DNA from 3 places in the Arthrobacter sp. MMS24-T111 genome. Region 1 is predicted to be linked to each of the others. Evidence: riboswitches for the same ligand, from Rfam matches in the RefSeq annotation. Region 1 holds a riboswitch; each other region holds the start of a gene.
What was found. A riboswitch is a leader RNA that binds a small molecule or an ion and turns the genes downstream of it on or off. The one in region 1 is predicted to bind S-adenosylmethionine.
Positions count from the first base shown of each region.

Region 2: another riboswitch for S-adenosylmethionine. It lies ahead of ACX5I6_RS03185 (DUF1737 domain-containing protein); the one in region 1 lies ahead of ACX5I6_RS12440 (aminotransferase class V-fold PLP-dependent enzyme).
Region 3: another riboswitch for S-adenosylmethionine. It lies ahead of ACX5I6_RS18205 (bifunctional o-acetylhomoserine/o-acetylserine sulfhydrylase); the one in region 1 lies ahead of ACX5I6_RS12440 (aminotransferase class V-fold PLP-dependent enzyme).

Region 1 covers NZ_JBTZRO010000001.1:2,648,248-2,655,814, reverse strand. The annotation lists gene aroA (3-phosphoshikimate 1-carboxyvinyltransferase) at 1-235, shown strand, start outside; gene rsgA (ribosome small subunit-dependent GTPase A) at 219-1,334, shown strand; gene hisN (histidinol-phosphatase) at 1,379-2,203, shown strand; SAM riboswitch class IV at 2,345-2,458, shown strand; gene ACX5I6_RS12440 (aminotransferase class V-fold PLP-dependent enzyme) at 2,496-3,914, shown strand; gene ACX5I6_RS12435 (class I SAM-dependent methyltransferase) at 4,008-4,766, shown strand; gene ACX5I6_RS12430 (metal-dependent transcriptional regulator) at 4,842-5,546, shown strand; partial or broken gene ACX5I6_RS12425 (hypothetical protein) at 5,627-6,005, shown strand; gene ACX5I6_RS12420 (S1C family serine protease) at 6,033-7,016, opposite strand; gene ACX5I6_RS12415 (pyridoxamine 5'-phosphate oxidase family protein) at 7,231-7,567, shown strand, end outside.
Region 2 covers NZ_JBTZRO010000001.1:695,333-702,899, reverse strand. The annotation lists gene ACX5I6_RS03200 (glutamate--cysteine ligase 2) at 1-647, shown strand, start outside; gene ACX5I6_RS03195 (O-succinylhomoserine sulfhydrylase) at 652-1,860, opposite strand; gene ACX5I6_RS03190 (rhodanese-like domain-containing protein) at 1,861-2,271, opposite strand; gene ACX5I6_RS03185 (DUF1737 domain-containing protein) at 2,268-2,531, opposite strand; SAM riboswitch class IV at 2,545-2,659, opposite strand; gene opgC (OpgC domain-containing protein) at 2,836-5,304, shown strand; gene ACX5I6_RS03175 (hypothetical protein) at 5,424-5,678, opposite strand; gene ACX5I6_RS03170 (TetR/AcrR family transcriptional regulator C-terminal domain-containing protein) at 5,904-6,608, shown strand; gene ACX5I6_RS03165 (pyridoxamine 5'-phosphate oxidase family protein) at 6,630-7,094, opposite strand; partial or broken gene ACX5I6_RS03160 (aminodeoxychorismate lyase) at 7,155-7,567, opposite strand, start outside.
Region 3 covers NZ_JBTZRO010000001.1:3,873,551-3,881,117, forward strand. The annotation lists gene ACX5I6_RS18195 (zinc-dependent alcohol dehydrogenase family protein) at 1-622, opposite strand, end outside; gene metX (homoserine O-acetyltransferase MetX) at 747-1,862, opposite strand; SAM riboswitch class IV at 1,875-1,990, opposite strand; gene ACX5I6_RS18205 (bifunctional o-acetylhomoserine/o-acetylserine sulfhydrylase) at 2,090-3,415, opposite strand; SAM riboswitch class IV at 3,459-3,573, opposite strand; partial or broken gene ACX5I6_RS18210 (IS110 family RNA-guided transposase) at 4,003-5,267, shown strand; gene ACX5I6_RS18215 (S8 family peptidase) at 5,318-7,567, shown strand, end outside.

The sequences.
Region 1 (7,567 bases):
ACTGCTCATCCGCCCCGCCCGGCTGCACGCCGGCGTCGTGCACAGCTACGCAGACCACCGGATGGCCACGGCCGGGGCAATCCTGGGACTGGCAGTACCGGGCGTCCAGGTGGAGGATATTGCCACCACAGCCAAGACCATGCCCGACTTCCCACAGCTGTGGGCAGGCATGCTGGCCCAGGAGGGCACGTCCGCTGCCGGACCGGAAGGGCGCGGCAGTGGCGCGGAGCACTGATTCCTGGGACGAATCGGACGTCAGGATCCGCCCGAGCAAGAAAGGCTCCAGACCCCGCACCAAAGACCGCCCCAGCCACGATGACGCTGTGACCGGCCGGATCATCACGGTGGACCGTGGCCGGTACACCGCAGTGGTGGGTGAGGACTCGGACAATGAGCGCGTGGTCATTGCCGCGCGGGCCCGCGAGCTTCGCCGCAATCCCGTGGTGGCCGGCGACTTCGTCTCCCTGGTGGGGGATGTCTCCGGAGCCCCGGACACACTGGCACGCCTGGTGAAAATCCAGGACCGCCGCACGCTCCTTCGCCGCAGCGCCGACGATACCGACCCCGTGGAGCGAGCCGTGGTGGCCAACGCGGACCAGCTGGTCATCGTCGTGGCGGCTGCCAACCCCGAGCCACGCACCGGCTTCATCGACCGCGCCCTGGTGGCGGCCTACGATGCCGGGATTGCGCCGATCCTGCTGGTGACCAAGGCCGACGTCAAGGACCCCGCCGAGCTCCTCTCCAATTACACGCACCTGGACTTCCCGGTCATCATCAGCAAGACCGCCGACGCACAGGCCTCCGGGATCGACGCGCGGTCCGACGACGGCCTCTCGGCCCGGCTGGACAGCGCCGCGGTGGCCGCCCTCCGCGCGCACCTCGACGGTACCGTCACCGTGATGCTGGGGCATTCCGGGGTGGGCAAATCCACTATGGTGAACGCACTGACGGGTGCCGAGCGCGCCACCGGCGGCGTCAACGCCGTCACCGGGCGCGGCCGGCACACGTCGTCGTCCGCGCTGGCACTTCGGCTGGCGGACGCGCCGCCCGGCAGCTGGATCATCGACACCCCGGGGATCCGGTCCTTTGGCCTGGCGCATGTGGATCCGGACAGGATCCTGCGCTCGTTCCCGGATCTCTCCCCCGGCATCGAAAACTGCGAACGCGGCTGCAAGCACACGGCAACGGCGGTCAACTGCGGGCTGGACGAGTGGGTGGATGGCGGACACGCCGGCCCCACCGGCGCCGCCCGCCTGGCGTCCCTGCGGCGGCTGCTCGGTGCCGATCCAAGGATGGAAGCACAGGAAACGAAGGAGCTTGGCAGCGTCAACTGACGCGTTCTCCCGGCAGAAACGCCCGCAGACGGTAGTTTGGAACCATGATCCAACCCGCTTCGAGTTACAACGATGACCTGCGCCTGGCCCACGTCCTGGCCGACTCCGTGGACGACCAGACGATGAGCCGGTTCAAGGCCCTGGACCTCCACGTCGAGACCAAGCCGGACCTGACGCCGGTCACCGACGCCGACAAGGCGGCCGAGGAGGCCATCCGTGGCCAGCTCTCCCGCTCCCGGCCCCGCGATGCCGTCCTGGGTGAGGAATTCGGCAGCACCGGCCACGGCTCACGGCGCTGGATCATCGATCCCATCGACGGGACCAAGAACTTCGTCCGTGGCGTCCCGGTCTGGGCCACGCTGATCGCCCTGGTGGACGAGGGCGAACCGGTGGTGGGCGTCGTCAGCGCACCGGCACTGGGCAAGCGCTGGTGGGCTGCCAAAGGCATGGGGGCGTACATGGGCAGGTCCCTGGCCGCCGCCACCCGGCTTCGGGTCTCCAACGTGTCCAACCTGGCCGACGCCTCCCTCTCCTATTCCAGCCTGGGTGGCTGGAAGGAACGCGGAAACCTTGACGACTTCCTGGGCCTGACGGAGGACGTGTGGCGGACCCGGGCGTACGGGGACTTCTGGTCCTACTGCATGGTGGCCGAGGGCTCGGTGGACATCGCCTGCGAACCCGAACTGAATTTGTACGACATGGCCGCCCTGGTGCCGATCGTGGTGGAGGCCGGCGGCCGCTTCACGTCCCTCGAAGGCGAGGACGGCCCGTTCGGCGGCAATGCCCTGGCAACGAACTCGATCCTGCATTCAGAGGTACTGCACCGGCTGAACCCGGACCTCGACGACCTGCTCCAGCAGTCGCCCTAGCGGCAAGATAATCGAATAATACGACGCCGGACGCCTCCTTTGCGGGGCGTCCGCGGCCGTTTCTTCGGCAGGACGTAACAAAAGCCTTAACAATTGCTGCGGCTTTAGTCCTGCCCATTCCATGTTCTACGCTTTTATCCAGGTCACGAGTGCCAGCGCAAAACCCCGGTTTGCTGGCCGGCAACCCTCCATTCGCGGTGGGGTGCCCCGGGTGACGACCAGGCCGGTCCGGAGCGGATACGGCAAGCGCGGATTCCACTATGCCGGAGTCCTGTATCCAAGTGAGGTCTCTGTGACAACTGCCACCGTCTCCCCCCAGTCCGCCACCGCCAACGCCGCCGCGCCGGATCCGCGCCAGGCCATCGCCGGCCGTCCCCTCGCCGCGGTCACCGGCGCAGAGATCCAGGCGCCGCTGATCTCCGGCGGCCACGTTCGCTACGCAAACCTCGACTACGGCGCCTCCGCCCCGGCTCTGTCAGTGGTGTCCGCGTACCTGAACGAGATCCTCCCGTATTACGCCAGTGTCCACCGGGGCGCCGGGTACGCATCCCAGATCAGCACGTCCGTGTACGAAAACGCACGCAACATTGTCCGTGACTTCGTGGGAGGGCGCCCCGACGATTCGGTCATCTTCACCCGCAACACCACCGACTCCCTGAACCTGCTGGCCGGCTGCCTGCCGCTGGCCGGCGGCCGCCCCGCCGGGGACGTCTTGTACCTGGACATCGAACACCACGCCAACCTCCTGCCCTGGCAGGGCGTCCCGCACCGCAGCATCGTCGCCGCGGACACCATCAGCGGCACACTGGAGGCAGTCCGCGCTGAACTGGAGCAGGGCGGGGTCAGCCTGCTGGCCGTCACCGGCGCCTCCAACGTCACCGGCGAGATCCTCCCCATCCGGGCCTTGGCTACACTGGCGCACCAGTACGGCGCACGGATCGTGGTGGATGCCGCCCAGCTTGCGCCCCACCGCCGGGTGGACATCAGCGCGGACGACGTCGACTATCTCGCCTTCTCCGGACACAAGCTCTACGCACCCTTCGGCGCAGGCGTCCTGGTAGGACGTGCGGACTGGCTGGACGCCGGTGTCCCCCACCTGGCCGGGGGCGGTGCCGTCAAGGAAGCAAGGCTCGACGGCGTCAGCTGGGCCACCGGCCCGGCCCGCCACGAGGGCGGCTCACCCAACGTGCTAGGCGCAGCCACCCTGGCCCGTGCCACCCAGGTGATCGCCGGGCTGGACCAGGCCCGGTGGCACGCCCACGAATCCGCCATCCGCTCCTTCCTGGTGGAGGGCCTCCAGGGCATCGACGGCGTCACCGTCCACCAGATCTTCAAGGACACCAATCCGGAAACGGACACCATCGGCGTGGTCAATTTCTCGGTTGCAGGCTACGACGCCGGGCTGGTGGCCGCCTATCTCTCGGCGGAGCACGGCGTGGGCCTGCGCGACGGACGCTTCTGCGCCCACCCGCTGCTGAAGCGCCTGGGCCTGCCCAACGGATCACTCCGGGCGAGCTTCGGCGTCGGATCCCGGCTGGAGGATGCCGAACGCCTCCTTGCCGGCATCCGCACACTGCGCAGCAGCGGTCTGGGTTGGGACTACGTGGTTGACGCAGGCCGCTGGGTGCCGGCCAACGATTCCCGCACCTACCCGCACTGGGCACCCAACACCCCGGGCACGGCCGGCGCGGCCCCCTGTATCGACGACTAGTGGGCACTTCCCGCCCATGGTCCCCCAGCACATTTTCGAGGCGGTGCGGTAAATTCGAGGGGCATCAACAGTCGGAATTGAAGGAGTCCACGCGTGGTTCGGTGTGGCCCCAAGCTTGATCACGGGCGCCGGCGGGAACTTGGCGGCAGTTTCCGGGACGGCGGACGGCACTACCAGCGCGTCAGGCCGGGCTACCCCGTGGAATCAGCCCGGTGGCTGGTCCCGGCGCAGGCCCGCGACGCACTCGACGTAGGGGCCGGTACCGGGAAGTTCACGGCCCTGCTGCTGGAGCTTGGCCTGGAGGTAACCGCCGTCGATCCTTCCACCGACATGCTCGCCCAACTCGCGGCGCACTGCCCTGCTGCCACGGCCATGGCGGGAACCGCGGAGGCGACCGGACTGGCCGAAGCCTCCTTCGACGTCGTCACCGTGGCCCAGGCCTGGCACTGGTGCGACGCGCTGCCCGCGAGCACCGAACTCGCCCGCGTCCTGCGCCCGCACGGAACGCTCGGACTCATCTGGAACCAGCTGGATACCTCGGTACCCTGGGTGCACAGGCTTTCCAGGATCATGCACGCCGGCGATGTGTACCGCCCGGGCCACAAGCCGGTGGTGGGGCGCGAATTTACCGGGCTTGAGGGCAATGTCACGCACTGGCAGGACAAGGTAACCACCACGGACCTGATGGAACTCACCAAGTCCAGGAGCTATTACCTGCGCGCGAGCGAGGCAACCCGGGCCAAAGTCCTGGCGAACCTGGACTGGTACCTCCACGACCACCTGGCCTACGCGCCCGACCAGGAACTCGATCTTCCCTACCTCACCCTGGCGTGGCGCGCCGTGAAGGCGTAGCGGGATGGTTTTGCCAGGCGGCGCCGCAGGCCCCGCGGACCCGGCCGCGGCAGGGAACCCGGTAGGCTTGAGCCTGTGAAGACCAGCGCGCCATCCTCCTCCATCGAGGACTACGTCAAGGTCATCTATTCATTCACTGAATGGCAGGACAAGCCCATCACGTCCACCCAACTGGCCCAGCGGCTCGGGGTGGCGAATTCGTCAGTATCGGAGATGGTCCGCAAGCTCAAGGACCAGGGCCTGGTGGACCACAAACCGTACAGTGCCGTGACCCTGACCGACGCGGGACTGCGGCTTGCGCTGGCCATGGTGCGCCGCCACCGGCTGATCGAAACCTATCTCGTGGAACGCCTGGGCTACAGCTGGGATGAAGTGCACGATGAAGCCGAACAGCTGGAGCATGCAGTGTCGGACACGTTCATAGAGCGCGTCGCCGCCAAGCTCGGGGACCCCAGCCGGGATCCGCACGGCGATCCCATTCCCACGGCGGACGGCCAAGTGCTGATGCCGCGCGCCCACCTCCTCGCCGAACTGGACGAAGGCCATACCGGCAGGATCACCCGGATCAGCGACGACAACCCTGAGCTGCTCCGCTACCTTGCCTCGCAGGACATCGAGCTTGACGCCCGCGTGGAAGTGTTGGGGCGGCGGCCCTTCGGCGGCGCGCTGGTGGTGCGGATCGGGGGTGCCCGGGAGTACGACCTCGCCGATGAGATCGCCTCGGCATTGTGGGTCTCCAGCGACGCCCCGCACCCCGGCTGCAGCCTGGATCTGCCCTGACCAGCGGCGTTGCCGGAACCGCCGGCTGAGGGGCTCCGGGGCAAGACGCGATTTGGCGGGTTCCCGTATGGTGGATGGTGATGATCAGCAGACGTGACGCCGCAATAGCCCTGGATGTACCCCTTGAAATGGCGCAGCGCCATGGCCTGCCGAAGTGGATGCCGGAAGCCGAGCTTCCGAGGCATCCTGGACAATCCTCCCCCGTGGCTGGTGCAGTCACGGGCCAACCGGACAGGCAAGCGGCCCGTGTGGGTCCATCTCGAGTGCGCCGTGTGCGGGTATGAGGAAGCGGCCCGGCCCAAGAAGTGGTGGCCGGACTTTACCTACGTGGTGTGCGGGCACCACGCCCCGGAAGAGATCCCACCGGTACAGCCCGGTTGCGTCCGTGGCGAGTACGACGGCGTCGGGACGCGTTTCACAGGCATCGCGGACGTGGAAGCGCCGGCAGCCGGAGCCTAGCGCTTCCGGACGCACCGGCCCCGGTGCCTACGGAGTTCCGTTGCCCGTCATTTCCTCCGGAACGGCGGTGAGGTGCACTTCGGTGCCGTCCCGCAGCACGGCGACATCGAGCGGTTGGCCAATGGCGTCCGCGAACAGGAGCCGCTGCAGGCTCTCGGCGTTGCTGACAGGACGGCCTCCCGCCGTCAGGAGGATGTCCCCGGCCGCCAGCCCTGCCTTGTCCGCCGGAGATTCAGGCAGCACCTCCACAACGCGCAGCCCTTCGCGCCGCCCGGTGCGGATCACAGCGCTGGGAGTGAGCTGGATGGGCGTACTCACCAAGCCCAGGTAGGCCCGGCGCACCCTCCCGTCCGCAAGCAAAGCGGCAATGATCCGACGCGTGGTGGCGTTGATGGGAATGGCGAGCCCAAGCCCTGCTCCCGCCACTGCCGTGTTGATCCCAACGATCCTCGAGTGCGTGTCTGCCAGCGCGCCGCCTGAATTGCCGGGATTCAAGGCCGCATCCGTTTGGATGACGTCTTCGATGACCCGCCTGTTGCCCCCGGACCACACCGGAATGGCCCGGCCCAGGCCGCTGACCACACCGGCTGTTACGGATCCAGCCAGTCCCAGCGGGTTCCCAACCGCCACCACCAACTGGCCCACCCTGAGGGTTTCGGCCGCACCGAACTGGGCCGGTGGCACCTTGGGCCGGGAACCATGGACCACCGCGAGGTCAGACAACGGGTCCGTGCCCACGAGTTCCAGTTCCATCCTGCTGCCGTCACCGAAGACCGCAAAACCCTCGTGCGTTCCGGCAACCACGTGGGAATTCGTGAGCAGGTAGCCGTCTTCGGTAAAGAGCACTGCCGAACCTGCGCCCACCCGGGCCCGCCCGTTGCGGCGCCGGGCAGTCATCTCGATCGCCGCCACGTGCGGCGTAACCGTGGCCGCCACCCGCATGACCGTCTGCGAGTACGAGTCCAGGATGTCGTCGTCCTCCGGCGGCATGATCTTCCGCGCCTGCTCCATGGGGCACCTCCAGCCCTCGTGCCGGTTCGCCCGGTGAAGTCCCCGGGCCGTTGCCGCCCGTGCCAGGTTTCCATCGGGATCCTTACGCTTGTCAACGACCCAGCCGCAGATTCCAGTCCCGGTGCTGCTACGCCGTCGGTGAACAGCGCAGCAGCCGTCCGGCATTCCCTTCCCACCGGTGCGCTGGTACTGCCGAGGCTCTAGGATCGGTAGCATGACTGGTTCCCCGGAGGGCTCTCCCACCGAAATTTTGGACGCAGATGCGTGCTGGCAGTACCTGAGGTCCTCCTATATCGGCCGCCTCGCGGTCATCAACGGCGAAATCCCAGAGATCTTTCCGGTGAATTTATCCGTCTCCGGCGACACGCTGTTCTTCCGGACGGCGCCGGGGACCAAGCTTCGTGCCCTGCTGAGCGGGGCGGTGGCAGCGCTGGAGGTTGACGGACTGAATCCATACGCCACGGAGGTGTGGAGCGTGGTGGCAAAGGGCAGGCCGGAACCGTTCGACGAGACACGCATGAGCCTGCCGGCGGTCGACGCCGACCGTGAAC
Region 2 (7,567 bases), 2.0 Mb from region 1:
ACCGGTGGCCGACGTCCGGTCCGGCCGCGATCTACGGGACGTACCCCGCGTACCGGAGGGTGGTCACCCGGCTGCTGGACACCGGCGTGATGCTCGATGAGGGGATGCTGTATTTCGACGCGCGGCTCTCCCGGAACCACCCGACGGTTGAGGTGCGGGTGGCCGATGTCTGCCTCCGCGCCGAGGATGCAGCCTTGATCGCCGTGCTGGTCCGCGCCCTGGTGGAATCAGCCGGCAGGGAATGGCGCGAGGGCGTGGACCCGGCGCCCGTGCCCACTGTCCTGCTGCGGATGGCCTCCTGGCAGGCCAGCAGTTCGGGACTCAGCGGCGAGCTCCTGGACTTCGGGAACTTCCGCCCGGCCCCGGCCGCGGACGTAGCCCGTTCCCTGGTGGACTACCTGGCACCTGTCCTGCAGGAACAGGGCGAACTGGCCTTGGCCCGGCAGGGCGTGGAGCACATCATCGCCCGCGGGACAGGGGCCGCCGAACAGCGCCGGGCCCGCGACAGGGCGCTGGCCGGACCGCCTCCCGAGGATATGGGTTTCGGGGCAGTGGTCCGGCACGCCGTTGACGTCACCATGCGCGGCGCCCTGGATCTTTCCGACGTGGAAGACACTCCGGAACTCCTGCGGGTCCGCCAGGCCTGACGCCTTAGATCTGCTTCAGCGCCTGTTCCAGGTCGCGGATGAGGTCGTCCGCGTCCTCGAGCCCCACGGACAGCCTGACCACGCCGTCGCTCAAGCCAATGGCGGCCCGCCCCTCCGGCCCCATGGCGCGGTGCGTTGTGGTGGCGGGGTGTGTGATCAGGGACTTCGAATCGCCGAGGTTGTTGGAGATGTCGATGATCCGCAGGCCGTCCAACAGGGCGAAGGCGGCCTCCTTGCCGGAGCGCCCGCCCGAGGGCGCCAGCTCAAGGGTGAGGACCGTGCCGCCGGCGCTCATCTGCTTCGCCGCCAGCTCATACTGCGGGTGCGATTTCAGCAGCGGGTACTTCACCCAGCTCACGGCAGGCTGCTCCTCGAGCCACTCGGCGAGCCGCAGGGCGGTGGTCGAGGAGTGCCGGACGCGCAGGCTCATGGTTTCCAGGCCCTTGGTTAGGACCCAGGCGTTGAACGCCGAAAGCGCCGGACCGGTGTGGCGCATCAGCTGCTTGACCGGGCCGTCGATGAACTCCTTGGTGCCAAGGATGGCGCCGCCCAGGACCCGGCCCTGCCCGTCGATGTGCTTGGTGCCGGAGTACACGATGACGTCCGCGCCGAGGTCCCCGCAGCGCTGCAGCAGGGGAGTGGCGAAGACGTTGTCCGCAACTACCTTGGCGCCGGCGGCATGGGCCAGTTCGCTCACCGCCGCGATGTCCACGATTTCCTGCATCGGGTTGGACGGGGATTCGAAGAAGACGGCGGTGGTGGGCTTGGACAGGGCCTCGCGCCACTGGTCCAGGTCCGGGCCGTCGACGAAGACCGTTTCCACGCCCCACCGCGGCAGGATCTCGTTCAGGATCACGAAGCACGACCCGAACAGTGACCGGGCGGCCACCACCCGGTCACCGGCGGCGAGCAGCGCGCCCAAAGCGGTGAACACCGCGGACATGCCCGACGCCGTCGCGAAGCAGGCCTCGGTGCCTTCCAACAGCCTGAGCCGTTCCTGGAAGGTGGCCACGGACGGGTTGCCGTAGCGCGAGTACACGAAGCGCTCGTCCTCGCCGGTGAAGGCGCGTTCGGCCGCGGCCGCGGATTCGTAGACGAACCCGGAATTCAGGAAGATGGCCTCTGAGGTTTCCTGGAAGTTGGTGCGGTCCAGCCCGCCGCGGACAGCCTGGGTGTCGGGGTTCCAGCCGGGGGCGTCTTGATTGAAGGTCACTTAGTTCTTTCCGAGGTTGGTGGGCAGGCCGCGGTTCTTCCAGCCGTTGACGGTCCGTTCGCCGTAGCGGTCAGGTTCCCCCTCGAAGCCCTCCAGGACGTTGTAGGAAGTGAAGCCGGCCTGGGTGGCCGCCACGGCCGCGGCGATGGATCGCTGGCCCGAGCGGCACAGGAACACCAGCTCCGCGCCGGGGTCCTCGGGCGCCTGCTCCTTGAGGTCCTTCACGAAATCGGGGTTGGGGATGCCGCCGGGGAAGGTCCACTGGATGAAGAGCGGATCGTTGTCCGTTGCCTTGGTGTCCGGAATGCCGATGTGGGCCCATTCGCCCTCGGTGCGGACGTCCACCAGGATGGCGCCCTGCTCCAGCTTGGCCCAGGCTTCCTGCGGCGTCAGGTCTCCCGCGTAGCTCATGCGTGGCCCTCGCCGTCGAACTCGCCTTCCAGGTCGTCAACGGCCGTGGCCACCGCGGCGTCTGCCGACGCGATGGCGGCCGGGAGGACAACGGCCTGGGCCACGATGACGCTGCTGCCGTTGAAAGTGGCCGCCGGGCTGCCGTGCAGGACATAACCGTCCGCAAGCGCAGCCGAGATCCGCTCACAGAAGGAGCGGTCGTCCGGGCCTGTAATCAGGCGGTAGGACAATTTTTCGTCAGGGGCGGGTGCGTCAGACACGACGGATCTCCTTCTTTCACGCTTGCAGCTCGAATCGGTCGATATGCCAAGTATTCACCTGAGGCACCCCGCCGCGAGAGGAGGGTTGCCGACCGGCCAGTCAGGGCTTGACACCGGTACTCATTACTCCCCAAAAACGTAACACCTGCGCCGCCAAGCCGCACGGCCGCCGTCGTCATGTTCCGTAATTGAGAGCCCGCGACCACCGCGTCACGGGAACCCGGCGGGGCCGCGGGACCGATAAAGTTTTCTACCGGGGCGCCGCCCTGCCGTCACAGTGGGAGTACCGGGGGGTCTTGCCAGCATGCGAGCAGCAATATCGCACCGCCAGGCCGGCCGTCGTCGTGCCCGTCATCGTTTCCTCGGGGCTTTCCTGGCCGCCGCCGTCGTCGTGCTTCTGGCGCTGCTGGCGCCCGCCGGTGCCGCGCAGGCGGCCTCCGCGGTACCGGACCAGGGCAAGCCCTGGCTGGGTGCCGTCCTTGAATGGGGTGAGGATACCGCCGCCGGATTCTCCGACCGGCTGGGGGCGAGCCCGGCAGTGTTTGGCCACGACATCGCTCTTCCGTTCCGCGACTCGGACCGGAACAACATTGAGGGCTTCCTGCAGCAGGCCGCGGCCAAGGGCGCCCACGCCATGCTCACCGTGAAGCCCACCGTGCCGCTGGACCAGATCGGCGCCTCCGAAGCGGAAGCCTTCGCCGGCAAGGTCCGCGACCTGACCTCCGGGTTCAAGGGCCGGCTGTTGGTCCGGTTTGCCCCGGACATGAACTCGAGTTGGGTGCCCTGGGGGCAGCAGCCGGGCGCCTACCGGGAAGCCTTCAAGGCGGTCGCGGCAGCGGTCAGGAAGGACGACGGCGGCCGGGCCGCCATGGTCTGGGCGCCGTACCTGGGCAAGGACTACCCCTTTGACCGGAACCGGAATGCCCCGCCGCCGGGAAGTGACGGCTTCGCCCTCCTCGACACCAATGGCGACGGCGCCTGGAACGGCTCCGATGCCGCCTACGCCCCCTACTATCCGGGGGACGACGCCGTGGACTGGGTGGGCCTGACCGCCTACCATGACGACACCGCCGGTGGGGCTGCCGTCAACACCGTGCCGCGTGCCGGTGAACTCCAGGAGATGCTGACCGGCTCGGGCGGCGAGGACTTCTACAATGCCTATGCGGAGGCCCGCAAGAAGCCATTCCTGCTCCAGACATCGGCGTTCTACAGCCCTGCTGCCGGCGGACCGCCGGAGGCGGATATCAAGCCGGCCTGGTGGGACCAGGTGGTGGGTACCGCCACCTCGCCGGCTTTCGCCAGGACGGCAGCGGTGGTGTGGGACGAGCGCACCAGCACCAGGGATACCGGCGTGGCCAGCATCGACTGGCTGCTCACCGGAAATCCCGCCATCGCCAAAGCCGCGCTGGACCGGCTGAAGTCCTCCGCCGTGGTCACCGGGCCGGTCACCGACGTGGTTGCGGACGGATCGTATGTCCGGGCCAACACGCTGTCCGGGGCAGCGGTCTGGACCGTTGCCGTGGCGATGGCCATCCTCCTGGCGGCGCTGTGGCAGATTCCACGCCGGGTCAACGCCGCCACCGCGTGGAGCTACCAGGACCCGGGAAACAGGGACTCGCGCGTGGATTTGCTGCGCGGGATGGCCATTGTCTTCGTGGTGGTCAACCACCTGGGCCTGGTCTCGCTGTTCCAGCTGCTCACCCAGGAGGCCGTGGGCTTCGTTTCCGGTGCCGAACTCTTTGTGCTGTTTTCCGGCCTGGTGGTGGGCATGGTCTACGGGCCGAAGGCCAGGGAAGACTTCGGCAAGGTTGTGGACCTCACCTCCCGCCGGGCGGGGAAGCTCTATGTGACCGCCCTGTCGGTGCTGATTGGCGTCTTCCTCATTGCGCAGCTTCCGTTCTTCCACACCGAGGCACTGACCACGTTCGTGGACCAGGGGACGGGCGGGGCCGGGCATAACGGTGCCGGCCGGACGTACGACCTCTACGCCGGGATGTCATCGCTGTTCCAGTTCCCGGTGCCGCCCCAGGTCCTGCCGGCCATCCTGCTGCTGCAGTTCGGGCCCTGGCAGTTCAACGTCATGGGGCTGTACGTGGTTCTTCTCCTGGTCAGCCCCCTGATCCTGGCGCTGCTGAACCGCGGAAAGGCCGTGTGGGTCCTGGTGGCGTCGCTGGCGGTGTACGCCGTCGGCGCCGGAACCAGGTTCCGGATCCTGCCGTCCCAGTTCGAGGACTCGTTTCCGCTGCTGGTGTGGCAGGTGCTGTTCGTGCTGGGGCTGGTGGTGGGATACCACCGGCGGAGCATTATCGCGTGGTTGTCGGCCCATGCCTGGGTGGTGGCAGCCTGTACGGTGGCCGCATTCGCCTTGGCTTTCCTCTCCTGGGGAAACCCCTACTTGGCCAACAACTACGACGTCCGGCTGGCGCTGATGCCGGACGCCACCTACCGGGCCATGTATGACGCCCTCTTTGGCCGGACGTACCTGGCCCCGGGCCGCCTGCTCAATGTCGTCTTCCTGGTGGTGGCGGCGTATGCGTTCCTCAGCGCCTACTGGAAGCCGGTTGAGCGGGCCCTGGGCTGGTTCCTGATCCCGCTCGGCCGCGCAACCCTCTATGTCTTCATCATGCATGTGGTGCTGATCGCCGTCGTGGCCAATATCCCCGCGCTCCAGCAGGAGAGTATCTTCCTCAACACCGTGGCGTACGCCGTGGTGCTGGCCCTGCTGTGGGTGATGGTCCGCACCAGGTTCCTGTTCCGGATCATTCCCACTTAGGCCGCATCCCCACCGGGCCCCTATGGCCCGGGCATGAAAAATGCTGCGGCACGGTGGGTGCCACAGCATTTACGTCATGGCCAGGCAGGGACTGGGAATCCCCCGCGGCTTCTTGTGTCCTAGACCAGCTCGGGATACGAGGACACGATGTAGTCGGCGGCAGCCGGCCCTTTCATGCGCAGGCCCTTGCGGCTGCCCGGCAACCGGGTCTTCATGGCCGACCAGAATGTCGTTTCCGTACCCGGCTGGTGCTGGTTGATGAAGCACCAGCTCATGTACAGGCCGTAGAAGCGGTCGCGTTCCAGGGTGGACTCGGAGGTCTGGTCGAAGTAGGTGGCGTCTTGGAGAAAGAGATCAAACTGGGAATGTGCCATGATGGCGTCCCTTCGCTATGTGCGTGGCGCCGCCGTTCGGCTACAGCAGCGAACCTCGATGCCCTGCACTGTTGGCAATCGGGTCCATAGATTAATCCTGTGAAAGAAACCGGGATCATTAGCGCCGTCAACGCCTGTCTACACTGTAGACTTTACCCGTAGACTACATATGAGGCAACCCTCTCGAATGAACTCGGGTCAGTTGTCCGCAGCGAGGACAAATTCATGACTTCCCCCAAACCATCCGGTACCGGCAAGGCCAAGGCCAGGCTCAGCCGGGACGTCGTGCTGGCAAAAGCGCTGGAAATGGTGGATGCGGAAGGCCTCGAAGCATTGACCATGCGCCGCCTGGGCCAGGAGCTCGGCAGGGACCCGATGAGCCTTTACCGCTACGCGGAAAATCGGGCTGCCTTGCTCGACGGGGTTTCGGAACTGGTGCTCGACCAGCTCACCATCCAGCAGGATGATCCGGACTGGAAGGCGCAGTTGCGGGCGATCGCCCATAACCTGCGGGCCCTGGCACTCAAGCATCCCAACGTGGTGCCCCTCCTGGTGACCAGGCCCCTCTCCACGCCCCTCGGTTTGCGGCCGCTGGGCACGCTGCGGCCGCTGGAGAAGATCCTTTCCCTGCTGGTGTCGGCAGGGTTCGAGCCCTCAGACGCGCTGCACGTCTACCGCGTGTACTACGGCTTCCTCTACGGCCACATCCTCAACGAACTGCAGGAGTTCGTGGTGGACCCCGAAGAGAACGAGGTGCTGCTGCGGCTGGGGCTCCACCGCCTTCCGGCCAAGGAATTTCCCAACCTGCGGGCATTGGCCCCGGCGCTGGCGGATTACGACGGCGCCAGCGAGCTCGACCAGGGGCTCACCATCCTGTTGTCCGGACTGGAAGCACAGCTGTCCCGGCAGGCGGCGGCAGCGCTCGGTTAGGACGGAAGCGGCGGCGCAGCATTATTCGAACGAGGCCCGGCGCCGGTCCTGCACGCGGGTGTTCCAGACATCCGGCCGGTTGACCTGGAACCGGCGGCCGGTCAGCGCCTTGGCGTTCAGCCGGACGTAGTTGGCCTTTTCGCCGGGCTGCCAGGGTTCCAGGCCGAGGCCGTCCACCTGGTCCTTCACCGCCTGGTCGTCGATGATCCCGGTATCGCCGCGCACCACCACGCTCCACGCCATTTCGGTGGCGGGGTCGTAGCCGTCGATCTCCAGCGCCGCCGGCCGCTCCATTTTGGCGCCCCAGAGCTTGGAACCGGGCGCGGTGCGGAAGACGATGCTGCGCAGGTGGACGATGTAGTTCACGGGAAAGATCTCGGGATGCTCGTCCACCACGATGGCCAGCCTGCCCACGGTGTCATTGGCGAGGAGTTCCCAGCAGTCGTCAAAGGAAAGGTTTTCGATCGGCAGCTTGTGCGAGTCCATGGTCCACACCTTACGGGTGAAGCCGGGAGGGCAAAAGGGGCCGGTGGCCCTGTTGCGCGGCTACTGGATCCCGGCGAAAAGCCCGCTCAACTCCGCAGTCAGTTCCTTCTGCACGGCCGGCGTGCCGATCTCCTTGCCGTCGATCCGGTTCACCGGGGCCAGCAGACGGACGCTGGAGATCAGCCAGACCGCATCCGCATCCAGCAGGTCGCGGGGCTCCAACGGGCCGTACCCCAGCTCCCACCCCGCCGCCTTGGCCGCCGCGAAAAGCGCGCCCTGGGACGTTCCGGGCAGGATGCCGCTGTCCAGCTGCGGCGTGATGAGGCGCTTGACCGCAGTGCCGTCGTCGGACTTTTCCACGTGTGCCAGCAGCACCGTGGAGGTGGGCCCTTCCAGGACGCGGCCGTCGGATGAGGTGAAGATGACGTCGTCCGCGCCCTGCTTGTGGGCGTGCCGGAGGGCCGCCATGTTCA
Region 3 (7,567 bases), 1.2 Mb from region 1:
GGCCGAAGACTGCCACGGACTGACCCGGACGGACGGACGCCGTGTTGAGCACGGCTCCCATTCCGGTGAGCACAGCGCAACCAAACATCGCCGCGACGGTGTCCGGGACGTCGTCGTCAATCACCACTGCCGATTCCCGCGCCACCACGGCGTAATCCGCGAACGCCGAGACGCCCAAATGGTGGTTGATGCGCTCCCCCGCCGGCGTGCGCAGCAAGGCCGGCCCGTGCAGCAGGTCACCGGAGCCGTTGACCTCCGCTGCGCGGTGGCAAAGCGCGGGCCTCCCGGCCCGGCAGGCACGGCAGTGGCCGCAACTGGGCACGAAAACGAGGACCACGTGGTCTCCCACGGACACATCGGCCACCCCGTCGCCCACGGACACCACCCGTCCCACCGCTTCGTGGCCCAATGCCATCGGAAGCGGCCGGACCCTGGAGCCGTCCACCACGGACAGGTCCGAATGGCACAGGCTCGAATAGGTGATGTCGATCCCAAGCTCACCGGCACGCGGCTGTGCTTGGTCCAGCTCCTGAACGACCAATGGCTTCGCGTCAGCGTAGGTGGGGTTTCCCGATGCCTGTCCGGCGGTGGGAACGGTCGAATACAGGACGGCGGCTTTCATGACACGATCATGCCGTACTTCTGCTCCGGGCCTGATGCACTGCGGCGCCGCGGCGTCCACGGCAGCGTGCACCGGAAGCGCCGCTGTGGGTCAGCGGCCCGCGGCCGGGATACGGCGGGCGCGGTTAGACCAGGAACGTCGTCCGGAGCTGGTGCCCCAGCTGTCCGATCTCGGTCAGGAAGCCGTCATGGCCTATCGGTGCCGTGATTATGTGCACGTCAACATCACCGGGCAGGGCCTGGGCCAATTCGCGGGACTGGGACGGGAAGTAGAGCCGGTCGGAGTCCACGGCGGCAACGAAGAACCGGGCGGTGGCGGATGCCAGGGTCTCGGCCAGCGGCCCGCGGCCACGGCAGATATCGTGGCTCATCAATGCCTCGGTGAGGGCGATGTAGCTGTTGGCGTCGAACCGGCGGACGAGCTTCCTGCCCTGGTGGTCCAGGTAGCTTTCCACCTGGTACCGTCCGCGGTTTGCCAGCAGTCCGCCGTGCAGCGGCGACTCGGGGGCCTGGGGTTCCCGGCCGAAGCGTCCTTCCAGTTCCGCGGCGGACCGGTAGGTGATGTGGGCAATCCGCCGTGCAAGTGCCAGTCCGTCTTCCGGACACGGGCCGCCGTAGTAGTCGCCGCCGTTGAAGTTCGGATCCTGGCGGATGGCCAGTGTCTGGGCCTGGGCGAAGGCGATCTGTTCAGCCGTGCTGGCAGCGCCGACCGAGATGACGGCGCAGCGCTGCACCCGGTCGGGGTAGGTCACCGCCCATTCCAGGGCGCGGGCACCGCCCATGGAGCCGCCAAGGACGGCGTACCAGCTCCCGATGCCCAGCTGGTCCGCCAGCCGGGCCTCGGCCACCGTGCTGTCCCGCAGGGTGACCAAGGGGAAGCGGGAGCCCCAGGGTGCTCCGTTGGGAGCGGCCGAGGACGGGCCCGTGGATCCGTAACAACCGCCCACGATGTTGATGGACACCACGAAGAACCGGTCCGTATCAACGGGAGCCCCGGGACCGGCCAGCTGTTCCCACCAGCCCTCTTCGTCGGTGTCGCCCCGGGTCACGTGGGTGCTGCCCGTCAGGGCATGCTCGATCAGGATGGCGTTGCTGCCGTCCGCGTTCAGCGTGCCCCAGGTCTCGTACGCCAAGGTCACATCCGGCAGGTAGCCGCCGCCTTCGAGCTCGAGTCCTCCAATGGAGGCGTAGCGGACAACTCCGTGTTCGGGAATGGTGGTACGGGCGACGGTAACCGTCATGGCAAGACCTCTTCTACGCGCTTGCCTGCCGTCATTTGACCGGCAGGCCAGGTCTTCACCCGGGGCACCCCACCGCGGAAGGAGGGTTGCCGGCCAGCAAGCCGGGGCTGTCACTGGCACTCATGACCTGGTTCGAGTGTACGAAACACCCCCCGGTCCAGGCCAAGAGTGTGACTGGTTGTGACTTTCCGGCGCTGCCGGCCGGCAGCGCTCCAGCGTGCCGGCGGTCAGGCGTCGGCGCCGCCCTTGGCCGCGCGGAAACCGGCCTCCAGGTCGGCCAGGATGTCGTCGATGTGCTCCAGGCCCACCGACAAGCGGACCAGCCCCGGATTGACCCCGGCCACCACCTGCTGCTCGGGCGAGAGCTGGCTGTGGGTGGTCGACGCCGGGTGGATGACAAGCGAGCGGACGTCACCGATGTTGGCCACGTGGGAGTGCAGTTCCAGGGCGTCGACGAAGCGCTTGCCCGCCTCCGCACCCCCTGCCAGGTTGAAGGCGACGACGGCGCCGGTCCCCTTGGGCCCGTACTTGCGGCCCCGTTCGTACCAGGGGCTGGACGGCAGCCCCGCGTAGGCGACCGATTCGACGTCGGCCCTTCCCTCCAGCCAGCGCGCCACCTCCGTGGCGTTGGAAACGTGCCGTTCCACCCGCAGGCTCAGCGTTTCCAGGCCCTGCGAAATCAGGAAGGCGTTGAAGGGCGAAACCGCCGAGCCGAGGTCGCGCAACAACTGGACACGGGCTTTGAGGATGTAGGAAAGGTTGGCGCCCAGTGCGCCGCCCTCGCCAAGATCCCGGGCGTAGACCAGCCCGTTGTAGGTGGGATCCGGGGTGTTGAAACCGGGGAACCGGCCGGGGTCCTTGCCGAAATCGAACTTGCCGGAGTCGACGATGACGCCGGCAATGGCCGAGCCATGGCCGCCCAGGTATTTGGTGGCGGAGTGGATCACGATGTCCGCACCCCACTCCAGCGGCCGGATCAGGTAGGGCGTGGACAGGGTGTTGTCCACGATCAGGGGAACGCCGGCGTCGTGGGCAACCTGGGAGATGCCTTCGATGTCCAGGACGTCCTGGCGCGGGTTGGAGACCACCTCGCCAAAGAACAGTTTGGTGTTGGGCCGCACCGCGTTGCGCCACTGTTCCAGGTTGTCCGGATCTTCCACGAAGGTGACCGCGATGCCGAACTTCTTCAAGGTGTGGGCGAACAGGTTGTACGTTCCGCCGTACAGGCTGGGGCTGGCCACGATGTGGTCCCCGGCCTCGGCGATATTCAGGACGGCGAAGGTCTCCGCAGCCTGCCCCGAGCTCAGCAGCAAAGCCGCCAGGCCACCTTCGAGGCTGGCGATCCGCTGCTCCACCGCGTCCTGGGTGGGGTTGCCGATGCGGGTGTAGATCGGCGCCAGTTCAGCCAGGGCAAAACGGTTGGCTGCGCTCTCGGCGCTCGGGAACACGAAGGACGTGGTCTGGTAGATGGGCAGGGCCCGGGCTCCGGTGGCGCTGTCAGGCTCCTGGCCGGCATGGATCTGGCGGGTTTCGAAGGACCATCCGTTGGACATCTCAGTCTCCTATGACATGGGCCCGGCATGCTGGGAGCACCACGGGCCGCGCTTGCTTCCGGCAATTGCCGGACAGCCTGGTCCTCACCCGGGGCACCCCACCGCGGATGGAGGGTTGCCGGCCAGCGAGCCGGGGCTTGGCGCTGGCACTCATGACCTGCGCCCAGTGTAGGAAGATCGCTCCGGCCGGGACAGCATTGTGACGAACATGGTCTTGCCGCGGCGTGCGCGCCGCGCGGCCCGCGAGGGTGGCAGCTGACGGGCGGGGGACGGATCCGGGCGCGGGAGCAGTCCCATGCGGAGGTTTTCCAAGGTTCCACAAATAATGCGAAGGATCGCCCGAGGTTTGGCTGCCAGCCGTGCCGCCCCGGATACCTTGGAAGCCGGACGTCGTTATCCGGTCGCCCCGTTACCTTTTTCGTAGCCCGTTCCTGTTGCAGGATGAGGGTGTGCTGGCCTGCCGGCCCCGGCATGATTGCCGCCCCCAGTCGTCAATGATCCGGGGGGTGTTGTCACCGGGGTCCGGTAGGTGCCGGAGAGACCGCTAATAGAGGCAGGACAGTTTGGGATCGTCGTGCGTAACGTGGATGCCGGGCTCTGACACCGAGGACAGCCCAGCACAGGTATCAGCTGCTGCGACTGGGAGGTACAGGTGATCGGAAACCACGAAAGCATTGATGTCTTCATCGGCTTGGACGTCGGCAAGGGCGAGCACCACGCCGTTGCCGTGGACCGGGCCGGGAAGAAGCTCTTCGACAAGGCTTTACCCAACGACGAGCTCAGGCTGCGCGAAATACTGGCGTCGCTGGACAACCACGGCAGGATCCTGCTCGTGGTTGACCAGCCCGCGACGATCGGTGCGTTGCCGGTCGCGGTCGCCCAGGCCGCCGGTGTCACCGTCGGATACCTTCCCGGGCTGGCGATGCGCCGGATCGCGGACCTGCACCCCGGCGAAGCGAAAACCGACGCAAGGGACGCGTTCATCATCGCCGCAGCGGCCCGGACCATGCCCCACACACTGCGATCCATCCAGATCGCCGACGAACAACTCGCCGAACTGACCATGCTCTGCGGCTTCGACGACGACCTGGCCAAACAGGCCACCGCGACATCGAACCGGATCCGAGGCCTCCTGACCCAGATCCATCCGGCACTGGAGCGTGTCCTCGGCCCGCGCCTGGACCACCCTGCCGTGTTGGATCTGCTGCGGACCTGGCCGACCCCCGAAGCCCTCCGCCATGCCGGCCGGCGCAGGATCGGGAACCGGCTCAAGAAGCTCGCACCCAGGATGGGTGAACGTCTTGCCGGCGAGATCATCGAGGCCCTGGACCAGCAAACGGTGACAGTGGTCGGAACGAACGCTGCGACCATCGTGCTGCCCCAACTGGCGCGGATGCTCGCCGATATCCGCGAATCGCGGGACACCGTTTTCGCCCAGGTTGAAGCCCTCGTGGAGGCCCACCCTCTTCACCCGGTCCTGACGTCGCTCCCGGCGGTCGGCGTCAGGACCGCAGCACGGATCCTCACCGAGATCGTCGGGAAGGACTTCGCCTCCGCAGGGCACCTGGCTTCCTACGCAGGCCTGGCCCCGGTGACCTGGCGATCAGGGTCTTCCATCCGCGGTGACCACCCATCCCGGAAGGGAAACAAGATTCTCAAAAGAGCCCTGTTCCTCTCCGCCTTCGCGGCCTTGAAGGATCCGCTGTCGAGGGCCTACTACGACCGGAAACGAGCAGAAGGCAAACGCCACAATCAGGCTCTCATCGCCCTCGCCCGCCGCCGCTGCGACACCCTCTACGCCATGCTCAGGGACAGCACCTTCTACGAACCCCGGCAACCCTCAGCCGCTTGACGAAAACCATAGAGGCACCCCCTACTAAGCACAAAAGGAATCCGATTCCGTTGCCCCAGTCTTTGCGCCTGGCCGTTGGCGCCGCACTGTTGTCCGTCGTCGCCCTCTGCTCAAGCGGAGCACCGGCGCAAGCCTCGGCGCCGGCAGCGGCACCCACCGCGCCCGCCGCGCCCGCGGCCGCTCCCGACAGCCCGAACGGCCGCTACCTGGTCCAGTTCCCGGCGGGAACCGACGTCCCAACGGCGGCGCGCGACCTTCGTTCCCAAGGGGTCGCCGTCGACCACACGTTCAGCAAGGCCCTGCACGGAGCAGCGATCAAAGCCACGGCGGCGCAAGCCGCCGCACTGCTGCGGTCCGGCAAGGCAACCGCCGTGGAACCCGACGCGGTATCGACGATTTCCGCCACGGAAAAACCCGCCCCCTGGGGTCTTGACCGGCTGGACCAGCAGGCGTTGCCACTGTCCGGCGCCTACACGTATAACGCTTCCGGCCTCGGTGTCCGTGCCTATGTGGTTGACACCGGAGTCCTCGCCTCCAATGTCGATTTCGGCGGACGGGTTGCCGCGGGATGGACGGCACTGTCCGACGGCGGCGGAACAAGTGACTGCAACGGACACGGCACCCATGTTTCGGGGATCATCGCCGGAACCGTCTACGGCGTGGCCAAATCCGCCACGATCGTGCCTGTGCGGACCTTGGCCTGCGACGGGTCCGGCTACTATTCGGACATCATCGCCGGACTCGACTGGATTGCCGGGGACCATGCCGCAGGAACTCCGGCCGTGGTGAACATGAGCCTTGGCGGACCGGGCAGCACCCTCCTTGACACTGCGGTCCAGAACGTCGTCAACGACGGTATTTCCGTCGTCGTCGCGGCCGGAAACTCGGCCACGGATGCCTGCACGTCCTCCCCCGCCCGGGTCCCGTCCGCACTGACGGTAGCCGCAAGCGACTCCTCGGACCACCAGGCATCGTTTTCCAACTACGGCCAGTGCGTGGACCTTTACGCCCCGGGGGTGGGCATTACCTCCACCTGGAACACGTCGTCGACGGCCACGGCATCGCTGAGCGGGACCTCCATGGCTTCACCGCACGTTGCCGGCGTGGCAGCCCTCATCCTCTCCCAGCACCCGCTCTTCACCCCTGCGCAGGTCACGGACACCGTCCTCTCGGCGGCTGTTCCGGGAACCATCGCCGGTGCCGGCGCCGGAACGCCAAACAAACTGCTGCACGTGCCTGCCAGCCCAAGCCTGCCCGGGGCGTTCTCGTCGCAGGCGCCGTTCAGGCAACTGGACACCCGCTACGGCACCGGCGGCATCAGCGGCCCCGTAGCACCCGGAGACACCATCCGCGTCCCCGTCACCGGCCGCGGCGGCATCCCCACCACCGGAGTCTCCGCCGTCGCCGTCAACGTCACCGCCACCTCCCCCACCAGCTTCGGCAACATCACCGTCCACGCCGGCGGCACCCCCACCCCCGGAACCTCCAACCTCAACTTCAACCCCGACCAAACCACCCCCAACCTGGTCATCACCCCCATCGCCGCCGACGGAACCATCGCCCTGACCAACAACTCCGCCGGCACCGTCCAACTCATCGCCGACACCTTCGGCTACTACATCGCAGGAGCCCCGGTAGACCCTGGCACCTTCTCCTCGCAGGCGCCCTTCCGGCAACTGGACACCCGCTACGGCACCGGCGGCATCAGCGGCCCCGTAGCACCCGGAGACACCATCCGCGTCCCCGTCACCGGCCGCGGCGGCATCCCCACCACCGGAGTCTCCGCCGTCGCCGTCAACGTCACCGCCACCTCCCCCACCAGCTTCGGCAACATCACCGTCCACGCCGGCGGCACCCCCACCCCCGGAACCTCCAACCTCAACTTCAACCCCGACCAAACCACCCCCAACCTGGTCATCACCCCCGTCGCCGCCGACGGAACCATCGCACTGACCAACAACTCCGCCGGCACCGTCCAACTCATCGCCGACACCTTCGGCTACTACATCGCAGGAGCCCCGGTAGACCCTGGCACCTTCTCCTCGCAGGCGCCCTTCCGGCAACTGGACACCCGCTACGGCACCGGCGGCATCAGCGGCCCCGTAGCACCCGGAGACACCATCCGCGTCCCCGTCACCGGCCGCGGCGGCATCCCCACCACCGGAGTCTCCGCCGTCGCCGTCAACGTCACCGCCACCTCCCCCACCAGCTTCGGCAACATCACCGTCCACGCCGGCGGCACCCCCACCCCCGGAACCTCCAACCTCAACTTCAACCCCGACCAAACCACCCCCAACCTG